Regions from separate parts of the Paenibacillus sp. J53TS2 genome, predicted to be linked through region 1. Evidence: riboswitches for the same ligand, from Rfam matches in the RefSeq annotation. Region 1 holds a riboswitch; each other region holds the start of a gene.

Region 1 (4,657 bases):
TGGCGGAAACCGGTGAAGCGCCTACCAAGTTGCGTGCGGACATCACCTCGCCTAACGGTTCGACGCAAGCGGCGATCGGCGTGCTGGAATCCGGCAACTTCCAGCCGAACGTACGAGCTGCGGTCCACCGGGCTGCCGAACGTTCAAAGGAAATGGGCGAAGCCGTGAAGCGGGCATTGCTATAGGAAAGGCATCACGATAGCCGAAGGCCGGAGTCTCGCTTAAGGTTTGTTCGAAAGGGGGACGGCAGCATGAGTAACGGCGACATCCCATGGGAAGAAAAAGTAACGGCACTGGACGCGGTAAATCGCTTGCGGGAGGAATTCTTGGCCCGCGGCTGGTTCCCCGCTTCCAGCGGAAGCTTGTCGGTGCGGATTGGCGGCTGGGCGCCGGACCGGTATACGTTTGCGGTCACGGTCGACGAGACGGAACGGCCGGAGCTGTTAGAGGAGTCTTCCCTACGGGCAGGCGTCCTGTTCGTGGATGCCGCGGGTGAGCCCTGCGAGCCGACCCGTTTGAAACCAAGCCCCGATACGCCAATTCACGCGAGAATTTACCGGTTGACCGGCTGCGGCGCGATTGTTCACGTACATACGGCATATAACAATTTGCTTAGTGAATATTTCAACGCCGATGGCGGAGTACCACTCAAGGACAATGAGCTGTTAAAAAGTATAGGAATCTGGGAGACGAGCACGGAGATTCGGGTGCCGATCCTGCCGAACGCCGCTGAACTCTCAACAATTCTGAAGCGAATTGCGGGCGGACTGGATTCCCGCGTTCCCGCGTTTTTGCTGCAAAACCACGGGATTTATGCCTGGGGCTCCGGCCTCAGGGAGGCAAAACGTCATTTGGAAGCATTGGAGTTTATGTTTGAAGTGCTGTACCGTTCTCTGCTCTTACCCTCCAAAGGGCGCCATATTTGATGACAACAACTCGCGGCATGCGATAAGCGGCGAAGCCGATCGAAAATCCGGTTCTTTCGCTTTATTGCTGGCCGCGAGTTTTGATTCGTGCGAATGAATAATCAACTTATCTCTCGATAAATTCCGCGTACGCCTTGGCATCCATCAAGTTTGCTAGCGCGAGGTTCGGATCCTCCTTCAGACGAATGTGTACCATCCACCCCCCGTCGTACGGCTCTTCATTCACTAGTTCGGGCGCGGTATCCAGCTCTCCGTTCACTGCCACCACGGTACCGCTGACCGGCGTAAACAAATCGGCGACCGTCTTGACGGATTCAATGGTACCGATACCGTCCTGCGCTTCGATCTCCTGCCCGGGGTCGGGTAGCTCCACGAACACAATATCCCCCAATCGATGTTGAGCTACGTCGGAAATGCCGATTTTTACCGTACCGTCCCCCAAATCAAGCACCCATTCATGTTCATCGCTGTACCACATGTTTTCCCTGATCTCATTGGCCAAGACTAGCTCCTCCTCTTTCCGGATGATCTATCGTCCCACATCTGAACTTGCCGATTCTCGATCTTGATGTTTCTTCGTTCAGATTATTCCAAACCTAGCTCTCATGTCAATATTATTAACACAAATGATAGAGTCTATCAAAATGTAAGCGTAACCTTTTCCAACAAACGAAATATATTAAAATTATTATGATAACTTTATTGACATAGAGGCTGGTTTTGAGTATTAATGAGATGTGTAAGCTGCGATTGATGGCAGGGGGAGAGATTACAATAGGCCATATTGTAACGCCGAAGGAGCAAGCCGCCATGCGGTGAATCTCTCAGGCAAAAGGACTTCTGCCGGACGCAACTCTGGAGAGCATTCGCTAAGAGGTAGTTCATTTACATCTCTCATGCGAATCACCCAAGGGGAAACCTGCGCAAGTCTTAGAGCCTTAGCAGGGTAACTCTCAGGTACAAGGGACAGAGCCAGGAAGATCCGTTAGGTAAACTGACGGGATTTTCTTTGGCCTGTCCTTTTTTGGTTTCCCAAAATTGGCCGATCCGGCCCTTTCGAGGTGATGGTAATGTCCGAATCCGCTTTGCGGCGTACGCCGCTCTACTCCAGGTATGCGAAATATGAAGGAGTTCGCTGCATCGATTTTGGCGGCTGGGAGCTGCCGGTGCAGTTCAGCGGCATCCAGAAAGAACACGAAGCCGTGCGCGAGCGCGCCGGGTTATTCGACGTATCGCATATGGGCGAATTTTACGTGGAGGGGCCTGGGGCGGAACGCTTTTTGCAAGGCATGACGACCAACGACGTGGACCTACTCGTGCCGGAAAAAGCTCAGTACACCCTGCTCTGCTATCCTGATGGCGGTGTGGTGGACGATTTGTTGATCTATAAGCTGGAGCAGACAAAGTACATGTTGGTGGTCAACGCCTCCAATATCGAAAAAGACTGGGATTGGCTGCAGCGACACCTTCCCGCTGAAGGCGTAACGATGTGCAATGCGTCCGACGAGACGGCTTTACTCGCCGTACAAGGGCCCTTCTCCTCCGCTCTGCTATCCCCGCTTTGCGAAGGGATGGACCCCTCAGCCTTGCGTCCGTTCACCTTTATTCGGGACGCGCGGATTGCCGGTATTCCCGTGCTGCTGTCGCGCACCGGATATACCGGTGAAGACGGTTTCGAGTTGTACGTGGCTGCTGAACATGCGGAAGCACTTTGGGATGTGCTGATGGAAACCGGAGAAGCGCGCGGCCTTCTCCCTGCCGGGCTTGGCGCCAGAGATACGTTACGCTTCGAAGCTTGCCTGCCGCTCTACGGGCAGGAGCTAGGACCGGATATCTCCCCGCTTGAAGCAGGCCTGAATCGGTTCGTGAAGCTGGAACAAGGTGATTTTATCGGTCGCGATGCGCTGGTCAATCAGCGGGGAGACGGCATCCCTCGCCGCTTGGTCGGCCTCGAAATGATCGATCGCGGCATCCCCCGTACACATTATCCGGTGTTCGCCGAAGGCTCGGAAGAACCGATTGGAGAGGTAACTACCGGTACGCAATCGCCGACTTTGAAAAAGAACCTCGGGATGGCGATCCTCGCAAGCCGTTATGCCGAATCGGACACGATCCTCGAGATCGACATCCGTGGCAAGCGGCTGAAGGCCAAGGTCGTCCCGTTGCCGTTCTATCGCCGAAACCTATCCGCTAAGCGGTGAAAGGAGAGTAGCAATCAGATGTTAAAACACCGTTACCTGCCATTAACTGAACAAGACGAATCAGAAATGTTGGCGACCATCGGAGCAAGCTCCATACAGGAGCTGTTCAGCGACATCCCGGAGGGCATTCGTTTTCACGGCGAGCTCCCGGTATCCCCGCGTTTGGACGAATACGCATTGACCCGGCACTTCTCCGAACTGGCCGGACGAAATGCCGATACCGATCGTTTCGCCAGCTTTCTCGGTGCCGGCCTTTATGACCACCACATCCCTTCCGTCATTCAGCATGTCATTTCCCGTTCGGAATTTTATACGGCCTACACCCCGTACCAGCCGGAAATCAGCCAAGGCGAGCTGCAGGCGATTTTTGAGTTCCAATCCTACATCTGCGAGTTAACCGGTCTAAAGGTCGCCAACGCCAGCATGTACGACGGAGCTACCGCCTTGGCCGAGGCCGGCAACCTGGCCGCTGCCGCTACCAAGCGTAAGCAGCTTCTCGTCTCCCGCGCCGTCCATCCGGAGGCCCGTGAAGTGCTCGCTACCTACGCCCATGGCTTAAACCTTGAGATCGTCGAGGTCGGCTGGACGCAAGGCGTTACCGATCGCGAAGCGCTCGCCGCGGCCATCACGAAAGACACCGCCGCCGTGCTGATTCAGAACCCGAATTTCTTCGGTTCCCTGGAGGACCTCCGCGCCATCGGCGAAATGGCTCATGCGCATGGGAGCCTGTTGATCGTCAGCAGCAATCCGCTCGCGCTTGGCTTGTTGGAAGCGCCGGGGAAGCTCGGTGCCGACATCGTCGTTGGCGATGCCCAGCCGCTGGGGTTGGCCCCCTCCTTCGGCGGCCCGACCTGCGGCTTCTTCGCCGTATCGGAGGCGCACATGCGCCGGATGCCCGGCCGAATCGTCGGGCAGACGACCGACCGGAACGGTAAACGCGGGTTCGTGCTAACGCTGCAAGCCCGCGAGCAGCATATCCGTCGCGAGAAAGCAACCTCGAACATTTGCTCCAATCAGGCGCTGCTCGCCCTGGCCGCCTCCGTCTATCTGTCTATATTGGGCAAGCAAGGAATGGCCGAGGTTGCGGAGCTGAATTTGCAGAAAAGCCATTATGCAAAAAATGCATTGACCGCTATCCCCGGCATCAGCGCAGCTTTTGAATCGCCGTTCTTCAACGAGTTTGTTCTTCGACTGCCGAAGGAGGCCGATCCAGTTCGGCTGCAGAAGGATTTTCTCAACGCCGGCTTTATTGGCGGCTATGACCTGGGCCGCAGCTACCCCGAGCTGAGCGGCCACCTGTTGATCGCCGTAACGGAAAAGCGCAGCAAAGCCGAAATCGACCAATTCGCCCGCGTACTGGAGGAATCGATATGCTCGAAGTAAAAGAGACGGCACAATCCGATGAATTATTGATATTTGAGCGCAGCCGTCCCGGACGGATCGGCTACTCCTTGCCGGAATGTGACGTTCCGGCCGTCCCGAAGGAAGAGTTGGTGCCGCAAGGCATGCTGCGGAGCGAGGGCTTGGCTT
Region 2 (4,657 bases), on a different contig from region 1:
TGTTGCCGAAGTCGTTCACCCGAATGTAATATTCAAGTCCAGCCGTCCCGATTAGGAAGGCGGGTACGGTGGCTTCATATACACCGTCCTTCTCGTTTCCGGAAACCCGTTTGGCCGGAAGGTATAAATAATGGCTGGTTCCTGCTTCCTTGGCGTAAAACTCGACCGATGTGACGGCGACATCGTCGCTGACGCGTGCGGAAAGCGTCGCGTCGAAGCCTTCATATACTAAAGTAGGCGGCGCATGTTCCAAGGTTGGCTCGTCCAGGTCCTCTCCGGAGGTGACTACGCGCCCGGAGACGGTTCCGACCCCTTGCAGGACGGAGCCGACGGCGTCCAGCGCATTGACGATCCCGCTCCCGTACCCATTGTTGGGCGAGGTGGGATATTCGCTATCCGTCCGAGGCGTGGCCGTGCTGGTCAGGATATCCTCCAGTTGGTCTACCGTGAGGGAGTGGTTCGCCTGCAGCAGCAGCGCGGCGATCGCCGTCGTATGCGGACCTGCCATCGAGGTGCCGTCCCAGCCGCCCTCATAGACTCCGCCTGGAACGGAGGAGCGGATGTTCACGCCCGGTGCGGAAACCTCCGGTTTAACTTCATCGTAAGGCGAGGGGCCCCGCAACGAGAAGTCGGCCAAATTCCCGCTAATGTCCGTGGCGCCGGTGGCGAATGCCTCGGGATAGTTGGCCGGTGCGGCTACGGAACCGGGGCCGCCCGGGTTGAATTCATCAACGTTGCCCGCCGAAAACTCGGGGAAAATCTGCGCGCTTCGCCAAGCCTGCACGATCGGGCGGAACCATTCGTCGATGCCAGGTCCGCCGCCCCAGGAGTTGTTGACGACATCGGGAGCGAGCTCCGGATGGAGATTTCCTTCGGCATCCACCGGGGCCAGCAGCCACTGGCCGCCATCGAGGATGATCGCGTCCGTGGTGGAGGGGTTAAAGATGCGGACCGCGATCCATTTGGCTCCCGGCGCGACCCCAATCTGATTCGAGCCGTCCGGCTCCGAACCGACCATCGTTCCCATGGTGTGCGTGCCGTGGCCGTGGCCATCCGTCGGCAGTGAAGCATGGCTATGCGGATCATACCAGCTAAGCTCGGGGTCGACGATATTGCCCGAGGCATCAAATCCACGCCATTTGCTTCTCAAGGCCGGGTGGTTCAGCTCGACGCCGGTATCGAGGTTGGCGACGACGATGCCTGTCCCGTCGATGCCCATGTTCCAAACCTCGGGGGCATTGACTTGAGCGATATTCCATTCGACGCTGCTAGGCGTGACGGTGGAGGGGTCCTTGCTTGCACCGTCCAGCGGTGACGACTTACCGTCAGCCGGTTTTACGGATGGTGCCTCTACGGCAGGTTGCATTGCCGATTCTTTATGGATTTCGACCTTTTGCAAGTGACGCTCTTCATTCGGAAGGATCTTCTCCACTTCAGGAAAAAGGGCGATTTGCTCCAGTACCTCTTTTGTACTTGTCACCGCCATGGCATTTACGATAAAGTAGCTTTGGTAGTCTTTTACGTCTCCGGATTGCTGGGCTTTCTGCAAGTAATCCTCCAATGCGAATTGGCTGCGGGAGGCGGTTTCGCGAAGCGCGCTGACGACGGAGGTTCGAGCGGAAAGCTTCGCGGCGGAAGGTGTGGCTTTCTCCAGCGTGGCTTTCTGGAGAGCCAGTTTGGCGACCGAGGCCGTATCGGTTTGTTCTTTGAGTTTGACAAGGTAGGTGACGAAGTCGTCCTGCTTAAACTGAGTCTGCAATTTGGCGTCGATTTTGGCTTCAGCCACGTGAGGCGCGGTCGATTTCAGGCTGGTTTTTCCCGAAACTCCACTGCTGTCGGCAGAGGCTGCGGGAACGAGGGTCAACGCTAGAAGGATCGACATGCCAAGCGAGAAAGATGTGCGAAATCTCTTGAGACTTATCAACTTCTTCACTCCCTTTATGAGGTTTTAAGTGCAGCAGACATCCTTTGGCGGCCGCCCGGAGCAACGTTCAGCAAGGTCCGGACACGTTATGCCTGAAAACGGATCAAGCAAGAGCAAACGTCCCTTTGTTCATCACCTCCTTCATCAAAGTGGTTGATGCAAATGCGGGTACACCATGGTGGATGAGAAGTTGTAGTTGAAGCCGGATGCGGAGTGAGAGGCGTAACGGAAATCCAAGTGATCCTGATGTGAAGGAAAGTTGACGCGGAGTGCACCTTATTTTCAACAATTCATAAAATAAGGTAAAATCTGGAGTTGTTGGGGATAGTATATATCTGTAAAATTAAGGATACAAGTGGTTGCATATGAAAAATAACCATATTTTCACATAAAAATAGGAAAATATGACTAAAATAGATTGACGAAATACGCAACGTTATGTGAGTTATCTTGACATCTTGCTAACTTCGTTTTACATTAATACAATTCATACAGGCGAATGAGGATGATGGGAGAGTCCGCTGGGCGTACCGCTAGGGTAAGCCGAGGAGCGGCACCGAAGGAGCAAAGGGCCGGTCCTGCAATCGGCAACCGAATCTCTCAGGTACAAGGACCATGATCGGACGCCACTCTGGAGAGAGCGATCAGCCACCCAAGAGGTACATGGATCCCGGGCCAATGGTTCTCCGGGAACATTAAACTTTCAGGTAACGGGGACAGAGCAGAAGGGCAGCGGCCTTTTTGTTCTGTCTCTTTTTCGTGATAGGCGGCTTGGTCATCTTGAATGTAAACAAGGGAGAGATTAATCCATGCGATTCAAAAACGTGTTCTCCATTATCGGTCCCGCGATGATCGGGCCCTCCAGCTCACATACGGCCGGGGCGGTGAGGATTGGACGATTTGCCCGTCAGCTGTTTGGAAGCGTGCCGGCGGAAGCGGCGATTTGCTTCTACGGCTCTTTTGCCGAAACGTACAGCGGACACGGTACCGATTTGGCCGTTGTTGGCGGCATCCTCGATTACCGCACGGACGACGAGCGAATTCGTCATTCGCTGCAGGACGCCGAAGAGCAAGGGGTCGAGGTGTCCTTTACCACAGGAGTACAGCCGGGAGCTCATCCGAATACGGTAAAAATAAAACTAACCGGCCAAGACGGCCGGCATACGGAGGTGACGGGCGCTTCCATCGGGGGTGGGACGATCGTCATCCGCAGCATCGACGGTTTTGAGGTGAAGAGCTCGGGCGAGCTGCCGACCCTGGTCGTATCCCATGCCGATCGCCAAGGAGTTCTGGCGGGCATTACCGCCTTGTTCAGCCGGGAGTACGTGAATATCGGCTACATCATTACCGATCGGAAAGGACGTACCGGCGAAGCATTGACCGTGGTGGAAGCCGACTCGCCGATCCCATCGGAACTGATGAAGGCGATTGAGTCGCTGGAGCATGTCAACCAGGTTGCTTATATCGATCTGACGAGATAAGAAAGGAGTGGGCAGGATGCGTTTTAGAAATTTGCGGGAACTGGTGGGGTTGTGCGAGCGGGAATCCCAGACGATATCCGGCATCATGATCCAGGATCAGGCGGCGGAGAGCGGGCAATCGGAGGCCGAGATCCTGGCCGCCATGGGCGAATACTATCAAATCATGAAATCGGCGGTACGCAAGGGGCTGACGGAGGACATCGTCTCCACAAGCGGTCTGACGGGCGGCGACGCCAAACGAGTCGAGACCTATCGAAGCCGTGGTGAGGCCTCCGTCGGCGACATCGCTTGCCAGGCCATGGCCTATGCGCTGGCGGTGTCGGAGGTTAACGCCTCGATGGGGCGGATCGTCGCTACGCCGACGGCGGGCTCCTGCGGCATCATCCCGGGCGTGTTCGTCAGCGCCCAGGAGCGCTTCGGCTGGGAAGATGAGCACCTCGTGCGCGGGTTGTTCAGCGCCGGGGCCATCGGCTACGTGATCGCCAACAACTCGTTTATTTCCGGCGCGGAAGGCGGCTGCCAAGCCGAAATTGGTTCGGCGATCGGAATGGCAGCCGGGGCGATGGTCGAGTTGCGCGGTGGGACGCCGGAGCAGGCGGTGCACGCTGTCGGCCTCGCGCTCAAGAACACGCTGGGCTTGATCTGCGATCCCGTCGGCGGGTTGGTGGAGATTCCCTGCATCGTACGCAACGGCTTCGGCGCGGTAAACGCACTGGCAGCCGCCGATATGGCGTTGGCCGGCGTACGCAGCGCAATCCCATCGGACGAAGTCATCGACGTGATGCTGGAGGTCGGGTCGGCGATGCCCAGCCGCCACCGCGAAACCGCGCAAGGCGGGCTGGCACAAACGCCAACCGGTCGCAAAATTATGAAGGAGCTGCGGAGTCGTAAGAAGTAAAATGTCACCTGTCTTTCTAAATCCAAGCGCCGCGGCCTGCAAATCGGGTTGCGGCGCTTTCTGTTGGATCTATGTCATAGTTAAACGATTTATCCGAGGTTACGTTCATGTATAATTTGCTTGTAGGAATGACCGGAAGGAAAGGAAGTACGGAATCATGACGAGCATTCTGATTGTTGAAGATGATGTGGGCTTAAACAAAGGGATCGCATTGACATTGGCGAGGGACGGAGTCGCCGTGGAGCAAGCCTATGATCTGGCGGGGGCGGAAGAAAGGTTTGCGGCCGGCGGGATCGATCTGGTGCTGCTCGACGTCAGGCTGCCGGACGGAAGCGGCCTGGACTTTTGCGCCAA
Region 3 (4,657 bases), on a different contig from region 1:
TGGTGGTTGTCGGCGCTGGTGCTGCTCGTCTTCTGGCGGACCTGGGTCACCTACGAGGTTGGCGGCAAACCCTACCGGATGCCGTTATCCCTCTCCTTTGTGCTGATTGGCTTCTTTATCTGGGTCGCAGAGAATGTCGCCACGTTCTTCAGCGCCTGGAGGTACCCGAACCAATCCGATGGCTGGCATCTCGTCCATCTCGGCAAGATTAGCTCCTGGCTTCTGCTCGTCATTATCAGCTTCCTGATCGTTGCGGCATTGAAGCGGGTGAAGGGGCAACAGAAATAAGTAAAAGGCCATCCAGCAGGATGGCCTTTCCCCTTTATCCCTTCTTCTTAACCGGTCGCAGCACGGCATATCCGTAACCTTCCGGGTAATGCCGTTGATAGTCCTGCTTGAGCTCTTCATCCCATTCGTACCCCAGTTGGCTGGGATCAAAGTTCCAAGCAACCTCCTCCACCGCGCTCATCACCGCTCCGTTATCCTTTAGGTAGTCAAACGGCGGGTGGAAGAACACCAGGTATTCCGACTCCGGGATCTCCCGGCACTCCATTCCTTCCGGAATCGGTCCGTCATCTTCCAGGGGAACCGGGATGCCGTACAGATACCCTTTTTGGCCGTCCCGGTAAAACCACCCCGCCGTCTGCCCTAATTGCCCCTTCAGGGTATGGTTAGACATGCTTTCTAAGGTTCCGCTGACTTCGTCGCAGGAGTGCCCGTTCTCCCAGAAATCCCCGTAGTTGTTGACGGTCAAATCCCAGATCCCGATAAACTTATGGGCCGGAATGAACTCGACTTTGATCTCCGCCGGCTGCAAGTGAATTTCACTCATGTGATCCCGCTCCTTGATCCAATAGTGATAAGGCGAGAATACTTCCTGACGAATCGCTAAGGGAATGGGTCTTGGCGCCTTTTGGTAGGCCGCAGGGGTGAGCTGAAAGGCTTTCACGAACGCTCTCGTAAACGCCTCCTGCGATGAAAATCCATACTTTACGGCGATATCCAGGACCCGCTGATCCGTGTCGCGGAGCTCCATGGCGGCACGGCTGACTCTTCGCGTCCAGATATAATCCCGCAAGGTCACCCCCGTGTACTGGTTGAACTGTCTGGAGCAATAAAACGGGGAATACCCCAGCGCGTCTGACATCTTCAATAGAGACGTATCTTCCGTGATGTGCGTCTCCACCCAGTCCACCATGCGTTGAACCGTCTCATTCCATTCGTACATGGAAGTCCTCCTCCTTTCACCCTGATCATATCACCGGAAAATCCTATAAATTTGATTCGAATTGCAAACCTGGAAGCCGCTGTTATAGATGGGTTTGCTCTAGGGGTGCAGGGGTTGCCTGTTCCTTACGCTTTCTCATCGCATGCAAGACGAACAATAGAATGAACCATAGTGGAGTCAACAATAGGGCCGGACGTGTCTCATCCGCGAACAACATAATCAGCAGGATTGCTGCAAACAAGGTGAGAACAGCATAATTGATAAAAGGGGTAAACAGCGCTTTAAACTTCGACTTAGCCTGCAGCTCCGGTTGCGTTCGCTTATAACGAATATGACACACAAGCACCACGCCCCACACCCATATAAAACAAATGGCGCTAATCGTCGTCACGATGCCGAAAGCTTGCCCCGGGATCAGTTTGCTTAACAGCGCCCCGACGGAGATGATCAGCGTGGAAATCAGCAGTGCGTTGCCAGGCACATGGTTCTTGTTCAATTTCGCCATCCGGGTAGGAGCTTGATTATTCTTGCTTAAGTTATACAGGATCCGGCTGGTCGAGAACATCCCGCTGTTACAAGCGGAGGCGGCCGAGGTCAAAACGACAAAATTAATGATCCCCGCGGCAATCGGAATGCCGACCAGACTAAATGTCTTCACAAACGGGCTCTCCGCCGGAGTCAGCCCCGTCCAGGGGTTAATGCATAAGAGAGCGACTAAAGCGCCAACGTAGAAGAATAAAATTCGCAGCGGAATTTTATTGATGGCGGATGGGATATTTTTCTCCGGATCGGAGGTTTCTGCAGCGGATACCCCAACGAGCTCCACGCCAACATAGGCGAACACGACCATTTGGAAGGAAAGCAAGAAACCGGTTATTCCGTTGGGAAACAGCCCTCCGTGCCCCCACATATTCTTCACGGTTACGGCTCCAGCATCGGTCTTGAATCCGATGACCAGCAAAATCACACCGATGGCGATTAACACGAGAATCGTCACAACCTTAATCAACGCAAACCAAAACTCCAACTCGCCGAAATTCTTCACGGTTAACAGGTTAAGTCCCAGCAAAATAATCAAGCAAATCACCGCCGGCACCCATTGCGGGATATCAAACCAATATTGCACGTACACCCCAACAGCAATGACATCCGCCATCGCCGTCATGATCCAGCAGAACCAATACGTCCATCCTGTAACGAACGCGGCCCAGGGCCCAAGATAGTCTTCGGCAATGTCCGTGAAGGATTGATATCCCGCTTTCGATAACAGCAGTTCTCCCAGCGCTCGCATGACAAAAAATACGGCGATCCCCACAAGTAAATAGGCAAAAACGATTGAAGGGCCGGCCAGTTGGATCGCTTTCCCTGATCCTAGGAATAACCCGGTCCCAATCGTTCCTCCTATAGCGATCAGTTGAACATGTCGATTGGCTAAATCTCTCTTTAATTCTTGTTGCGCCACCCCTAACTCCCCCTTAATCCTTCATGATTGACTACATGTGAAATATTGAACAAATAACGCCAAAAAAAAGAGATTGGATGCGCTCCAATCTCCGGGTCATAAGAATAATAAATAACCTAAATAAACAATTATTTAGTACTCTTCTGTCCTTTTGCCTGAGATTGTGAACCCTTCGGCGCCGCGGAATCTCCGCAGTCTCTCCAGAAGCTGCTCCGACTATAGTGTGATCCATAGCCATCATAGCTTGCGAATTATTCAATTTTTTCAAATACTACTCGCGGATAAATATTTTGTCAATAACATTCCTTCCATCAGTTCTTCGGTCTTGTCATGCGTTCCATGATCAGGGCCACTCGGCGTCGGCTTACAAATCGGATCATTTGAGCCATAAACGAATTGGATCGACCCTCAATGATATAACTGCGCCCTTGGTCAATCCCGCGAAATCCGGTCTGCACTACCTTTTCCGGTGTAGAGAGCTTGTTGCCTGCAGCCATGTCTGTACTGCCAACCGCATCGAAGAATCCTGTATCGGTTGCCCCTGGGCATAATGCAAGCACTCGAACGCCCCTTCCCCGCATTTCCGCCCACAGCGCTTCAGAGAACGAAATGACAAACGCCTTGGTTGCGCCATAAACGGCCGAATATGCACAAGGCATAAAGGCGGCCATCGAAGCCACATTCACGACGACTCCGTCCCCCCGCCGCAACATATGGGGCAGCAAACGATGCGTAAGATCGACTAACGACGCCGTGTTCAGCGTGATTTCTTCCTGCTCACGACCCGGGTCGAGCTCCTCGAAGCGTCCATGTGTACCGAACCCGGCATTGTTGATCAAAATATCGACCGTCAAGCCCAGCTCGGCAATTTGATCGGCTAGTTGACGAGGCGCATCCGCTTGGGACAAATCGCATGCCAAAACAACCGCCTGCACCCCGTACTGACGTTTAATATCCCCTGCAATGGCCTCCAATTTATCCTGGGATCTTGCGACCAGCACGACGTGACTGCCCCTTGCCGCCAATTGTTTGGCATAAACTTTTCCGATCCCGGATGAAGCCCCGGTGACTAAGGCCAACTTATTAGAATATTCATACTTATTCATGAAATAACCCCCCTCCTAAGGACAACACTTCGTGTCTTCAATGATCTTCATCTTATCTTCGCCAGGAGGGGGCCAGCCACATCATATTTATACTATTAATGGGATTACCCGGTAAAGGCGATCTCTTGTGGCAAGAGTCACGGAACTGGGACTATAATGGTCTTGGGGGGTGAAAAATGTGAATGTAAATCGGACCTCGTCCGCATTGGGGGAATTCATCAAATCCCGTAGGGAACGGCTGCAGCCTTCCATCGCCGGGATCAAGCCACTTCCCGGACGTAGACGTACCCCGGGCCTGCGAAGAGAAGAAGTCTCCTATCTCGCGAATGTCAGCTTAACCTATTATACTTGGCTGGAGCAAGGCAGAGAGGTTAACCCTTCACCTGAAGTGTTATTAAATATCAGCAACGCTTTGATGTTGGACGAAGACGAGCGAAAATATCTATTCGGCCTCGCCAATCTCGACCCGGCCAGCGCTGGAGTTGTGCACCATCGCGAAGGGGCGGATTTTGGTTTCATGCAAACCATCGTCGACCAAATGGTGTATCCCTCCTTCGTTACAGACGAAGGTACGGATGTCATCGCCTGGAATCGGGCAGCTAAACTGATTATCGCCGATTTCGGTCGTCTACCCAAGAACGAACGGTATATGCTGAACGTCCTTTTTTTCAGTGCGGATTACCGTGAGAGGCTGGTGAATTGGGAGGAATTTGTCCGATTCAGCACGGCTACGCTTCGGGCCAACTTAGATCTATATAAAGATCATCCGCTGTACATGGAAAGATTAGAACGTCTGAAACGGCACAGCGAAGAATTTTCTCGTTTCTGGGAGCTGTATGAAATAAAACAAAAGCGGGTGTC

The links. Region 1 has a riboswitch for glycine ahead of gcvT (glycine cleavage system aminomethyltransferase GcvT). Riboswitches for the same ligand answer to the same signal wherever they lie in the genome.
Region 2: it holds a riboswitch for glycine, as region 1 does, so the genes downstream of both, sdaAB (L-serine ammonia-lyase, iron-sulfur-dependent subunit beta) here and gcvT (glycine cleavage system aminomethyltransferase GcvT) in region 1, are expected to answer to the same signal.
Region 3: it holds a riboswitch for glycine, as region 1 does, so the genes downstream of both, KJS42_RS07005 (amino acid permease) here and gcvT (glycine cleavage system aminomethyltransferase GcvT) in region 1, are expected to answer to the same signal.

What each region holds. Positions count from the first base shown of each region.
Region 1 covers NZ_BOSK01000004.1:212,505-217,161, reverse strand. The annotation lists gene proC (pyrroline-5-carboxylate reductase) at 1-185, shown strand, start outside; gene mtnB (methylthioribulose 1-phosphate dehydratase) at 252-926, shown strand; gene gcvH (glycine cleavage system protein GcvH) at 1,033-1,428, opposite strand; glycine riboswitch at 1,677-1,776, shown strand; glycine riboswitch at 1,780-1,898, shown strand; gene gcvT (glycine cleavage system aminomethyltransferase GcvT) at 1,997-3,127, shown strand; gene gcvPA (aminomethyl-transferring glycine dehydrogenase subunit GcvPA) at 3,146-4,510, shown strand; gene gcvPB (aminomethyl-transferring glycine dehydrogenase subunit GcvPB) at 4,498-4,657, shown strand, end outside.
Region 2 covers NZ_BOSK01000007.1:250,069-254,725, reverse strand. The annotation lists gene KJS42_RS16810 (S8 family serine peptidase) at 1-1,924, opposite strand, end outside; glycine riboswitch at 2,424-2,550, shown strand; gene sdaAB (L-serine ammonia-lyase, iron-sulfur-dependent subunit beta) at 2,734-3,405, shown strand; gene sdaAA (L-serine ammonia-lyase, iron-sulfur-dependent, subunit alpha) at 3,422-4,303, shown strand; gene KJS42_RS16795 (response regulator transcription factor) at 4,461-4,657, shown strand, end outside.
Region 3 covers NZ_BOSK01000002.1:525,400-530,056, forward strand. The annotation lists gene KJS42_RS06995 (DUF817 domain-containing protein) at 1-288, shown strand, start outside; gene KJS42_RS07000 (helix-turn-helix domain-containing protein) at 323-1,228, opposite strand; gene KJS42_RS07005 (amino acid permease) at 1,311-2,690, opposite strand; glycine riboswitch at 2,824-2,904, opposite strand; gene KJS42_RS07010 (SDR family NAD(P)-dependent oxidoreductase) at 3,002-3,796, opposite strand; gene KJS42_RS07015 (helix-turn-helix transcriptional regulator) at 3,975-4,657, shown strand, end outside.